4 regions of the Streptococcus sp. Marseille-Q6504 genome follow, and region 2 is predicted to be linked to each of the others. Evidence: predicted binding sites of a transcription regulator. Region 2 holds the regulator's gene; each other region holds the start of a gene.
What was found. The regulator Rex, encoded in region 2, represses fermentation and respiration genes when NADH is low (regulators of the CRP and FNR family bind a similar motif). The targets are predictions, from matches to a motif close to TTGTGAANTANTTCACAA.
Positions count from the first base shown of each region.

Region 1: ACWPUA_RS07390 ((S)-acetoin forming diacetyl reductase) is a predicted target of Rex. The motif match lies at 1,994-2,011, and genes of this name have one in related genera.
Region 3: adhE (bifunctional acetaldehyde-CoA/alcohol dehydrogenase) is a predicted target of Rex. The motif match lies at 1,498-1,515, and genes of this name have one in related genera.
Region 4: ACWPUA_RS02115 (zinc-dependent alcohol dehydrogenase family protein) is a predicted target of Rex. The motif match lies at 1,801-1,818, and genes of this name have one in related genera.

Region 1 covers NZ_CBCOON010000008.1:1,215-4,425, forward strand. The annotation lists partial or broken gene ACWPUA_RS07385 (AAA domain-containing protein) at 1-801, shown strand, start outside; gene ACWPUA_RS07390 ((S)-acetoin forming diacetyl reductase) at 1,111-1,875, opposite strand; gene ACWPUA_RS07395 (oligoendopeptidase F) at 2,123-2,224, shown strand; gene ACWPUA_RS07400 (nuclear transport factor 2 family protein) at 2,269-2,658, opposite strand; gene ACWPUA_RS07405 (winged helix-turn-helix transcriptional regulator) at 2,811-3,158, shown strand.
Region 2 covers NZ_CBCOON010000004.1:84,283-87,493, forward strand. The annotation lists gene ACWPUA_RS05475 (cysteine desulfurase family protein) at 1-1,095, shown strand, start outside; gene ACWPUA_RS05480 (DUF1831 domain-containing protein) at 1,101-1,448, shown strand; gene ACWPUA_RS05485 (DUF4649 family protein) at 1,458-1,673, shown strand; gene ACWPUA_RS05490 (redox-sensing transcriptional repressor Rex) at 1,756-2,397, shown strand; gene ACWPUA_RS05495 (gamma-glutamyl-gamma-aminobutyrate hydrolase family protein) at 2,413-3,102, shown strand; gene radC (RadC family protein) at 3,126-3,211, opposite strand, start outside.
Region 3 covers NZ_CBCOON010000007.1:6,624-9,834, forward strand. The annotation lists gene adhE (bifunctional acetaldehyde-CoA/alcohol dehydrogenase) at 1-1,462, opposite strand, end outside; gene ACWPUA_RS06675 (MORN repeat-containing protein) at 1,762-2,175, opposite strand; gene ACWPUA_RS06680 (low molecular weight protein-tyrosine-phosphatase) at 2,168-2,605, opposite strand; gene yajC (preprotein translocase subunit YajC) at 2,654-2,974, opposite strand; gene tkt (transketolase) at 3,090-3,211, opposite strand, start outside.
Region 4 covers NZ_CBCOON010000002.1:1,376-4,586, reverse strand. The annotation lists gene comGA (competence type IV pilus ATPase ComGA) at 1-98, opposite strand, end outside; gene ACWPUA_RS02120 (DUF1033 family protein) at 152-529, opposite strand; gene ACWPUA_RS02115 (zinc-dependent alcohol dehydrogenase family protein) at 666-1,724, opposite strand; gene nagA (N-acetylglucosamine-6-phosphate deacetylase) at 1,865-3,016, opposite strand.

The sequences.
Region 1 (3,211 bases), on a different contig from region 2:
GGAGTAGATATTCCGATAGAAGAAACTACGAATGAAAATAGAATTATTTTTAGAGACTTTCTAGAATTTGCGGAGAAGGGGATTCCAGCCTTACTTGGTTATGAAGAGCATGGAGAACAAAAATCTCCAGAATTTGATTCTGATTTTGAAGAAAATGTATATAATTTTTTAGTGACTAAAGGGTATAAAATTCATACACAAGTGGGGGCTTCAGGATATAGAATAGATATGGCTGTTATACATCCTGATATACCAGGGAGATATGTGTTAGCTATAGAATGTGATGGTGCAACCTACCATTCTTCTAGAACTGCAAGGGATCGTGATCGCTTACGTCAGGAAATTTTAGAGTCTAAAGGTTGGAATTTTTATAGGATATGGTCAACGTCTTGGATTCATGATAATGTCAATGAGAAGAATAAGTTAATAAATGCCATTGAAAAATCAATAGAAAATTATTCTATGTTGTCAGATGATATTGTGATAGAAAATGAAGAAGAAATACCTTCAAATCTAATAACCGTCACTGATTCTAAGATTGGAAATAATCTTCCAAGATATAATGGAGATGTTTATGACTTCGAAGAAAATTTATATGAATTATCGAATATTATTATGTTAGTTGCATCTCGATTCATTGGTTATAATGTAAAGGATTTGATGCGCTATATTAATAAAGAAGTATTTGGGAAATTTCGTCTTACTCAAGGTTATATAGATGTTTACAGTTCTGCCTTTAGATTATTAATAGCCCATGATAGAATTGTGATTAAAAAAGGAATAATAGAATCAGTTACATGATGAACATGATACTTTTAACTGTGACCTGGAAAGTATAAAATTGAAGATTGTGTAGAAAGAGTCAATAAACGTATCTACGGCGGCAATGGGAATCTTTAATTTTTTGATGATTTCGCAGAAAAAATGGATATCCAAACTGTTCCTAATCTTGTGTTCTATTAAAACAGAGCAAATCACACTATTTAGAGCAGGAGAGTATTTCTAGTCTTGAAGAAAGATTATTTTCACTAACAAAAAAATGACTCTGGAAATTGAAATCGTAGAGATGATAAAAGAGGTTGGATTATTTTCCAACCTCATTTTTTGATCTTAATGGAATTGCATACCACCATCGACGATAATGGTTTGACCTGTAATGTAGTTTGAATCTGGTCCAGCAAGGAAGCTAACCGCTGCAGCGACATCTTCTGGTTCAGATAGGCGTTTCAATGTAATATCTTTTGCGAATGTTTGCATACCCCATTCGTCGTCTTTTCCTGCATTTTTCCCAACTTCGTGAGCGATATCATACATCATTGGAGTCTTAACGATACCTGGAGCATACGCATTGACAGTGATACCTGAGTCAGCTAAATCACGTGCCAATGTTTGAGTAATACCACGAACAGCGAATTTTGTACCACCATAAACAGTCAAGTTTGGATTTCCAACAACACCTGCTTGAGAAGTAGCGTTGATGATTTTACCACCGTGACCAAGTGCTTTGAATTGAGCTTGAGCAGCTTGTGCTCCCCAGATTACCCCACCGACGTTAATAGCAAAGGTACGATTGAACTGTTCTTCTGTAATCGTATCTAGAGGTGTAGTCGGAGCGACACCAGCATTGTTTACCACAACGTTCAAGTCTCCAAAATGGTCTACAACTTTTTGGAAAGCTGCAGCAACCTCTGCTTGTTTAGACACATCTGCTACAACAGCTAAAGCATTCTCTGCTGACAATTCAGCAACTGCTTTTTCAGCTGTTTCAGCATTGTAGTCTAATACCCCAACCTTAAAACCATCTTGGACCAAGCGTTTTGCGATTGCAAAACCGATTCCTTGACCTGCACCTGTAACAATAGCTACTTTAGACATATGATTCCTCCTTCGGTATCCGTGATACCATTCAAACGTTCATAAAAGAACAGCAAAGGGTTATAAGTGAGTTGTGATAGATTCTAAAAGAAGTCCTATCACGTTTTAGTATACAACTTTGTGAAATTTGTGTCAAACAAAGACTGGTTTTTGGAAAAAATTAACACTCTAAGAGTGAAAAAACTATCTGAGACTGGAGCTGAAGACTGGCTCAATCTCCTCAAATCAGGTGCCACTTGAGTCTGCTATGATTATCGGAGCAGATATCTCAACGGATAAACCTCTCCGCGATACCATTCAGTTCTTGTCTGATACGGTTGATAAGATTATCGCCTACAGTGCTGAGTAATGAGTATAAGCAAAAACAGATTGGATTTTTCCAATCTTTTTTGCTTATCCCCAAAAGCTATCTTCTTCAGCTTGATCTGAAGAGAAGAGCCAAACTTCTTTGATTTTCCCGTCTTCAATACGGAAGAGGTCAATCCCGTTCATATTGAGTTCAGTACCATCAGCCCGTGTTCCAAGAAAAGTAACATTAGCTGCGATTAAATCCTTATTGTCAGAAACCCAATTTGTTATCACCTTAAAGGTTCCATTAGTTTTCTCAGCAAATGTAGCTAGGTGAGTTCCTAGCTTGTCCTTACCAACAACTGTACCAGATATACTATGAGTACCAGGTTGATGCCAGACAATATCGTCTGCCATTGTTTCAAAGACACCAGGAAAGTCACCAGCAATTAAAGCTTGGTTATAAGTATTGAAAATTTCTAAGTTTGTTGACATATCTATTCTCCATTTCTTTTTTATGATATAATTGTAACAGTTACAATCAAAAAAACAAGTAGACACTTTTTTGATAGTTGGTATCAAAAATGGTACTATTGTTGATACTAAAAGATAAATTTTTTAAAAAAAAAATAGAAAGAAGATATTTTATGCCAAATAAAGTGAGCGAGTATGGTATTTGTCCATTCGCGACAACGCAGAGGGTTTTAACGGGGAAATGGGCACTGGTAATCATTTATCAGTTGAGTACGGGTACTAAACGATTTAAAGAATTGCAGAGATTATTGCCTGGGATTACTCAAACTATTTTGACACGTCATCTCCGTCAATTAGAAAAGGATAAGATTATTCAACGAAAGGTCTATGCGGAAGTTCCCCCACGAGTTGAGTACAGCTTAACCGAAATGGGACAGGAATTCAGAGTTGTTTTAGATGCTGTCGAGAAATGGGGTCTGGATTATATCAAGTTGCTAAATGCTAGTGAGATAAGCGACTGATAAGCTCTATAGAGGAAATGTATTTTTCTGTTTAATTCCTCAATTAAAAGATA
Region 2 (3,211 bases):
GCTACGACACCCATGTCATCTGCAGCTATCTCAGCAATGACTCAAGTCATGCAGGAGACTTATGGCAATCCTTCTAGCATTCATGGTCATGGGCGTCAAGCAGGAAAATTATTACGTGAAGCCCGTCAAGAGTTAGCAGGTATACTAGGTACAAAGCCCCAACACATTTTCTTCACTTCTGGTGGTACAGAAAGTAATAATACAGCTATTATCGGCTACTGTCTTCGTCATCAAAATCGCGGAAAACACATTATTACTACTGCTATCGAGCATCACGCTGTGCTTGAACCGATTGAGTATCTGGTGAAAAATTTTGGGTTTGAAGTGACTATTTTAAAACCCGACAATCAAGAAATCACGGCAGACCAAGTCAAGAATGCACTGCGTGATGATACTATTCTCGTTTCAACTATGTATGTTAACAATGAAACAGGTACTCTTTTACCAATCGCTGAAATTGGTCAGATTTTAAAAGTCCATTCAGCTGCTTATCATGTAGATGCTGTTCAAGCTGTCGGGAAGCTAGAGATTCTTCCTGAAGAACTAGGAATAGATTTCCTCAGTGCTTCTGCTCATAAATTTCACGGTCCAAAGGGTATCGGTTTCCTATACGCTGCTTCTACAGATTTTGATCCTTATCTACATGGTGGAGATCAAGAACAGAAAAAAAGAGCAGGGACAGAAAACCTTCCCGCAATTATAGGTATGGTTGCAGCTCTTAAGGACGATATAGATCATCTAGAGGCTAATTTTAATAAAGTTCAAAAACTACAGAAAGTTTTTCTAACTGAAATGGCTGGATCAACCTATTATCTCAATCAAGGTAAAGAGCAACTCCCTTATGTCCTAAATATCGGATTTCCGGGACAACGCAACGATCTACTACTACTTCGTTTAGACCTTGAAGGTATTTCTATTTCAACAGGTTCTGCTTGTACAGCTGGTGTTGTTCAGGTCAGCCATGTTCTTCAAGCCTTCTACGGTGAAGAATCTCCTCGCTTACACGAGTCTGTACGCGTCAGCATTTCACCTCAAAATACAGAACAAGAAATGATAACTCTTGCTAAAACTCTTAAAAATATCATCGGAGGATAAACTTAATGGCATTTGAACAAACGATTAAACTTAAAAATTGTCGTTACGAATACACACTTAGTCCAACTGTTAAAAAATTTACGCTTAAAGATAATACTTTTTTTGAAACTAAAGTTGGTAACTATGAATTAACGCGACTACTTGAAAAAGTTCCAAATAGCGGAGAAGGATTCCAACTTAAGATTATCATCAACAAAGACTTAACTGGTGTAAAAATCTATATCACTGATAAATTTGGTCTACGTTTAGTTGATATCTTCAAATCAGAAGAAACTCATATCCACCAAGAGAAATTCTACTTTTTGATGGATAGCCTAGTTGAACGTGGCGTATTTACAAAAAGCGAAAGATAGAAGGTCATTATGTTTCGATTAACTTACAAGGACTCCTATCAAGTAGAGCGTGTGCAAGAATATGAAGACTATGAAGCTCTTATGCTCTCTCTATCGGGTTGTGTAACTCTCCCAGATACTACTCATATTACTTCATTAACACATGAAGGAGTTGAAATCTATCAAGGGCTTCTAGGTAACCTCTACCGCTTTTTAAGAACTTACCACGAAACGAAGATAAACTAAGATTTTTTCTTAGTTTTTTTTCGTTATTGTTGCAATTTTCACAAGCTTTCTATAAAATAGTAGATAGAAAGGTTGTGATTTTGTGAAAGAAAAACAGTCTGCTATTCCTAAAGCAACAGCAAAGAGACTTTCTCTCTATTACCGTATTTTTAAAAGATTTAATGCCGAGAAAATTGAAAGAGCTAATTCCAAACAAATTGCAGAAGCGATTGGAATTGATTCTGCCACTGTTCGTCGTGACTTCTCTTACTTTGGCGAACTCGGTAGACGTGGATTTGGTTATGATGTCAAAAAGCTCATGACTTTTTTTGCTGATCTTTTAAATGATAATTCTATTACCAATGTTATGCTTGTAGGTATTGGAAATATGGGGCATGCCCTCCTCCACTACCGCTTTCATGAGCGTAATAAAATGAAAATCATCATGGCTTTTGACCTAGATGATCATCCTGAGGTTGGTACCAAGACACCCGACGGTGTTCCAATCTATGGAATCTCTCAAATAAAGGATAAAATTAAGGATAGTGATGTTAGAACTGCTATTCTTACTGTTCCTAGTGTTAAATCTCAAGAAGTTGCGGAACTTTTGGTTGATGCTGGTATCAAAGGTATCCTCAGTTTTTCTCCTGTTCACCTACATCTTCCTAAAGACGTAGTTGTTCAGTATGTCGATCTTACTAGCGAACTTCAAACCCTCCTCTATTTCATGCGAAAAGAGGATTAGAAAGCGAATTGATTTATGAAAAAACCAGTTATTGGGATTACAGGAAACGAAAAAGCCCATCCAGACGATGAGCTTATGATGAGTTATGCTGCCAAAGGCTTTGTTGAAGGAGTTAAGGAAGCTGGAGGTATCCCCATTATCCTACCGATTGGTGATGAAGAAATGGCCAGTTACTACATTAGTTTAATTGATAAACTTATTTTAACTGGTGGACAAAATGTTGACCCTAAATACTATGGTGAGCCAAAAACTATTGATAGCGACGATTACCACCTTCAACGTGATATTTTTGAGTTAGCCCTCATTAAAGAAGCAATCAAGCAAAAGAAACCAATTTTTTCTGTCTGTCGTGGTACTCAACTTTTTAACGTAGCCATGGGCGGGTCTCTTTATCAAGATATCGAAGATCATTGGCAAGATACTTCCGCTGAATACACCACTCAGCGACTTGTCACCGAACCAGATACTATTCTAAGAGAAATCTATGGAGAAATCTCTCATATCAATTCTTTCCACCATCAGAGCATCAAAGATTTAGCTCCTAATCTTAAGGTTGTAGCACATGATCCTAAAGATGGTATTATCGAGGCTGTAACAACTACGGACGGCTTCCCTTATCTTGGTGTTCAATGGCATCCTGAATTTCTCTTTGAAAATCGCCCCAAAGATAAAACACTTTTCGACTATGTCGTCAATGAATTGTAAAACCTGTACTATATACAGGTTTTTTATATCATATCTGTCTTCTCGCGGTAACTAAAATAATCAGAATGAGAGACAATTAAATGGTCCAATAAGATCAATCCCATTAATT
Region 3 (3,211 bases), on a different contig from region 2:
TTTGAAGGTATTGAATTGAATCACGTTCAAAGTATGTTTTTGAAGGAAGTTTCATCCATTGCATGTTATTTCTCCGTCTTCCGACTTTTTTGATATTCAAGAGGTTAATGGCGCTAACGTTATCCCCAACTGAGTTACGTCCGTAAGAACCACATCCGAGTGTTAATGATGGCAAGAAGGCATTATAAACATCCCCGATACCACCGAAAGTAGAAGGTGAGTTACAGATAACACGAATAGCTTTAACAGCTTTACCAAATTCTTTAGTCAGTTCTTCATCAGCAGTATGGATGGCAGCTGAGTGTCCAAGACCGTTAAATTCAACCATTTGACGAGCTTTAGAAATACCATCTTCACGGCTTTCAGATTTCAAAACTGCGATAACTGGTGATAATTTTTCACGAGTCAACGGCTCGTTTTCGCCAACTTCTTTACATTCTGCAGCAAGAATGTTTGTTCCTTCTGGAACAGTAAATCCTGCTTGTTCTGCGATCCAAGTTGCTGGTTTACCAACGATGTCAGCGTTCAATTTTGCACCAGCACAGTTTTTGCTGTTTGCTTTCACGCCGAAGCAGAACTCTTCAAGAAGAGCTTTTTCTTTTTTGTTTACAAAGTAAGTGTGGTAAGATTTGAACTCTGCTACAAATTCATCATAAATTTCTTTATCAATAATAACCGCTTGTTCAGATGCACAGACCATACCATTATCAAATGATTTAGACATGACGATATCGTGAGCAGCTTGGCGAATGTTAGCTGATTTTTCAACATAAGCTGGAACGTTTCCGGCACCTACCCCAAGAGCTGGTTTACCACATGAGTATGCAGCTTTAACCATGGCATTCCCACCTGTTGCAAGGATTGTTGCAATACCTTCGTGGTTCATCAATGCGCTAGTTGCTTCCATAGATGGTTCAGTAATCCACTGTACACAGTTTTCAGGAGCTCCTGCTTTAATCGCTGCATCACGCACGATTTGAGCAGCGTGAGCTGATGATTCTTGAGCTGATGGGTGGAATGCAAAGACAATAGGATTACGAGTCTTCAATGAAATCAAAGCTTTAAAGATTGCTGTTGAAGTAGGATTTGTTGTTGGAGTGATACCACAAACAACACCAACCGGTTCAGCAATAAGAGTCAATCCTGTCACGTCGTCTTCTTCAATAACACCAACTGTTTTAGTGTGGCGCATGTTGTTTACTACGTGCTCACAGGCAAACAAGTTCTTAGTCGCTTTATCTTCAAATACTCCACGTCCTGTTTCTTCAAAGGCATGTAAAGCCAATTCTCCGTGAGCATCAAGTGCTGCAACTGAAGCTTTTGCTACGATATAATCGACTTGATCTTGGTCGAGTTTACGCATTTCTTCAAGGGCAACCAAAGCTTTTTGCACCAAACCATCGACATGCTTTTCAGCAGCGAGTTTCTTTTCCTCTGGTGTTACAGTTTTTTTATCAGCCATATTTTCCTCCATAGCTTTCAAGGATTGTAAGTCCTTTGTTAATTTTTTCACAATCTTATTATAACTCTTTTTTCAAGATTTGTAAACAGTTTCATAGAAATTTCACAAACTTTTTTTATTCGCTTGTGAAAATAATTTTGCACAGCCCTACCCATACACTTTTTTGCTTATACTTTGTGAATAATCTCGTAAAACTTTTATTTTTCACAAACTTCATTGTAAAAAGGTATTGAAAGGCGTCTTAATTTCCATGTAAGCGCTTTCTATAGGCGCGGTATATTACCCCCTCTAAGAGGAGGTTATTGTGCTTGTTGGAAGAGCCCTTGTTTAAAGTCACCTTCATAGACAACTTCTTGCTCTGTAGTCAGTTTTCCTTTTCCTTCAGCTTGGCCATTAACAAAGTCACCTTCATAAACCCAGCCTTCTTTAGCTTGGTAGGTTCCTTTACCGTTAAATGCTCCATTTTTAAATTCACCAGTATAAGTGTCACCATTTGAGAAGGTCATTGTTCCTTGGCCGTTCATCTTCCCACGAACAATACTTCCGTCATATACAAGTGAATCGCCATCCAGTTTCAAAACTCCTTGCTTAGGCATATTCCCGACAAATACAAATATAGCACAAAGAGCTATGACTACTACTGTTGCAATTTCCAAACGAGGACGCGTTATATAGACACTGTACTTATCATAGAATTTCTTTAAATTATCCATTTTTTGCCTCATTTTCTAAACGTGTTAGCCAAGCTTGGCAACCAGTTAAAACTCGATCGTAAGTTTCATCAAAATCACCTGTATACCATGGATCAGGAACACCCTCAGAAGCAAATGCCTCTAGCTTGTGTTGTTGGTCTTGAGGACACATTCGAGTCAAATCTAGAAGATTCGACTCGTCCATCCCAATGACATAATCAAAATATTCAAAATCATCCTTAGAAATTTGCTGTGATGTTTTTGATGAATCGTAAGGAATCTCGTGAGCTTTAAAAATTTTCTGGGTTCCTTTGTGAATTGGATTGCCATGTTCCCAAGAAGAAGTTGCTCTACTTTCAATCTCATAATCATCGGTTAAAGATTTCATAACAAATTCTGCCATAGGACTACGGCAAATATTACCAAGACATACAAAAACAACTTTCTTCATTATTGTTCCCCATATTCATAGAAAAAGGGGTATGAGATCCACCCCGTTTTATTCTTCAATCGCGCTTTCACCATCGACAACTGTACCTTCTGATGTAACAGCCTCTTTAAGTGGCAAGACAGATTTGATAGCTCCAAGTTCAAAAGTCAAGTAAACTCCGTCTACATCAAGTACGATCGTTCTGTTTTCGGTATCAACTTCATCAACTGTACCGTATAAACCACCGATAGTAATGACTTCATAGCCTTTTTGAAGTTTATTGAGACTCTCCATACGCTTTTGCGCTTGTTTCTTTTGAGAACGTTGCATAAAGAACATCAAGGCGAACATCCCTACAAGCATAATCACAAATGTTAAATTTGCATTCATTGTATTTTCTCCTTTGTAATTCAGATAAAACTACTATATCAAATTTCACTATTTTTTACAAGATTGCACCTTAGTTTTAAGTCAATAAAAAACCAGAGCAAAGCTCTGATTTTTCTTATTTCAAGTTGTTTACAAGTTCTACTAGGTTTTCAACTGTAAATCCATACTCTGCCAACACTTTTGAAGCTGGGGCAGATGCTCCAAAGGTATCAATACCGAGAACTGCTCCATCAAGAC
Region 4 (3,211 bases), on a different contig from region 2:
TGCAACTCATAACCCTTGTCCTTGGGAATAAAATAGATATCCTGAGCTCCATCCTTTTTTGCGAGACTAATCAATTCTTGTGCAAGTGCTTGTACCATATTCCCTCCTCAGTTAATTATTCGAAGAAAATACAAAAAAAAGAACAACTTTATTAAAAAGTTGTTCCATCTTTTTTGATGCGACACGTCCGGTGGATTTCTAAACCAGTTTGTTTTTCATAACCCGGTCTGAATTTTTCATCTGGTATAACTTGACCATCTTCCAGTAAAGCCAAGGAATGATATTGCTGCAGAAATTCATCACATTCCTCACACCAACGCTTATCCTCCGGATTCCAAAATATGGTCATTAAGTCTCCTCGACTTTTATATAGTGGAATTTTCTTTTCCAGTTCAAACCAGCAAGATTTATAATACTTCAAGGCATCATAGTAATTTTCAAATTTCTTACTACTAATGACGTCTTCTTCCCATCCTTCTATGAACCACCAAGGTTCAAAATCCCCGTACATTTCTATAACTCGATACATAGTTTCATTTCCTTTGTATCGTATATTATAGCGAAATTTTAAGAACAATGAAAGAAATTTGCTTGCTTTCACGAATTATCTAATATTTTCAAAAAATCCAGCTATTCTAAAAAGAATAACTGGATTCAAAATTCGATTAACCTTCTGAAATATCGTTTTCAATGATAACCTTAATCGCATGATGATCTGCAGCCTTACCAAATACTTCATAGGCCTTTTCAATTTCACTTAGTTTGAAGTAATGAGTTACCAATTTTTCTGGTTCAATTTTATGACTTTCTAAAGCTTTCAAAAGCTGAGGAGTTGTGTTGGTAGAAACCAAACCGGTAGTTACGTTAATGTTACGAATCCATAGAGTATCCAAATCAAACTGAACTGGCTTACCATGCACACCACAGTTGGCTACTGTTCCATCTACACCGATAATCTTTTGGCAGAGATCAAACGTTTCAGGAATACCAACAGCTTCTATAGCAACATCCACACCTCTACCATCTGTTAAATCATAAATTTCTTGAATTGCTTTTTCAGGGTCTGAAGAATTAATCTTATGAGTAGCACCGAAAGAAACTGCAGTATCCAAACGGTTATCGTCTAGGTCTACCATGATCAATTTAGCAGGTGAATAGAATTGAGCAGTCAATAGAGCTGCTAAGCCAACTGGACCTGAACCAACGATAGCCACACTACAACCAGGCTCTACTTTCCCTTTTAAGACACCAATTTCATAACCAGTTGGTAGGATATCAGATAACATAACCAAGGCTTCATCAGACAAATCAGCTGGAGTGTGGTAGAGAGTATTATCAGCATGAGGAACACGAAGATATTCTGCTTGCATACCGTCGATCAAATGTCCAAAAATCCAACCGCCTTCGTCTTCACAGTGGGCATAGATTCCCTTTTTACAGTAGTAGCATTTACCACAGGCACAAACACAAGAAATCAAAACTTTATCGCCTTTTTTGAAGTTTGAAACGCCTGCTCCAACTTCCTCTACAATACCAATTCCCTCATGTCCAAGGATAGTTCCACTCTTACAAGCAGGAACATCCCCTTTAATGATATGTAGGTCAGTACCACAAATAGTAGTCTTAACGATACGCACAATAGCATCTGTTGGCTTGCGAATAACTGGTTTGTCAACATCAACAAATGAAGCAAGTCCTGGTTTAACATAAGTATAGGCTTTCATAAAGCTTACCTCCGTTTTTTTATTTGTATTGTTTATATCATAATTGTAAGCCTTTTCATAAATAAAATCAAGTAATATGTGAAGAAATTAACAAACTGAACTAAAAAAAGTAGAAACTAAACTAGTTTCTACTTTAGAGATTATGCTTGATAACGTTTTTCACCATCAATGTAAGTTGCTACCAATTCCAAATCCTTATCAAGAACGATAAAGTCAGCATCGTAGCCTTCACGGATTTGTCCGCAAACATCATCAATATGAACTGATTTTGCTGGGTTGAGACTGGCCATCATAACTGCTTCATGTGGATTTGCAATGCCCCATTCAACAACATTTTTCAAACCATCTTTAAGTTTGAGAATAGAACCTGCCAAGTTCCCAGTAGATTTGAGACGAGCAGTACCATTTGCAACCACAACTGGGAATTCTCCTAGCATATAGTCCCCATCTTGCAAACCACCCGCTGTCATACAGTCAGTGATAAGAGCAATATTTTCAGTACCTTTTTGTTTAAGTAGGATGTCACAAGCCTTAGGATCAACGTGATGCCCGTCGCAAATCAATTCAGCATAAGTATGTGGCAATTCATACATAGCACCAACCATACCAAGCTCACGGTGAGTTAACCCACGCATACCATTATAAGCATGAACCCAAACACTTGCACCAGCGTCAACAGCCTTCTTAGCCTGATCAAAAGTTGCATTTGAGTGACCTAAAGCAACAGTCACTCCTTCACCAGTAACCGTACGTACAAAGTCCTCAACACCTTCACGTTCAGGTGCAAGGGCAATTTTATTTAGAAGACCATTAGCAGCCTTCTGCCAAGCACGAAATTCATCCATGCGAGGATCTTTCATGTAAGCAGGGTTTTGAGCTCCTTTAAATTCCTCAGTAAAGTATGGACCTTCAAAGTAAATCCCACGAATTTTAGCACCAGAAGCCTCTTGATAACGCGCACCAATATTTTCAGTAACAGCTAATAATTGTTCGTATGATGATGTTAGAGTAGTTGGTAGGAAACTAGTAACACCTGTGCTAAGAAGACCCTCACTCATTGTATGAAGAGTACCTTCGATGTTATTATCCATAACATCAACCCCACCAAATCCGTGAATATGTGTATCAACAAGACCAGGAGCAATACTATAACCAGTATAGTCAATAATTTCTGCGTCCTCAGACACTTGATCCACATGCTTACCAAATTTACCATCAACTAGTTCTAGAAAACCGCCACGGCGAACACCATGAGGATAGAAAAATTGATCCGCTTTAATATATTTAGGCATAATGATAACCTCCGTAATTCATTTTTCTAATATTTATTATGTCAATTACATTATAAACCTTTCTGTGTAATTTGTAAATGGTATAGACCTATTATAGTTAAATTTATAAAGAAATAAACTAAGATTTAGTAAATATATAGTAAAGAAATATTGAACATTGAGGTTTAAAATAAAACTTAGAAAAAAATAAGTAAT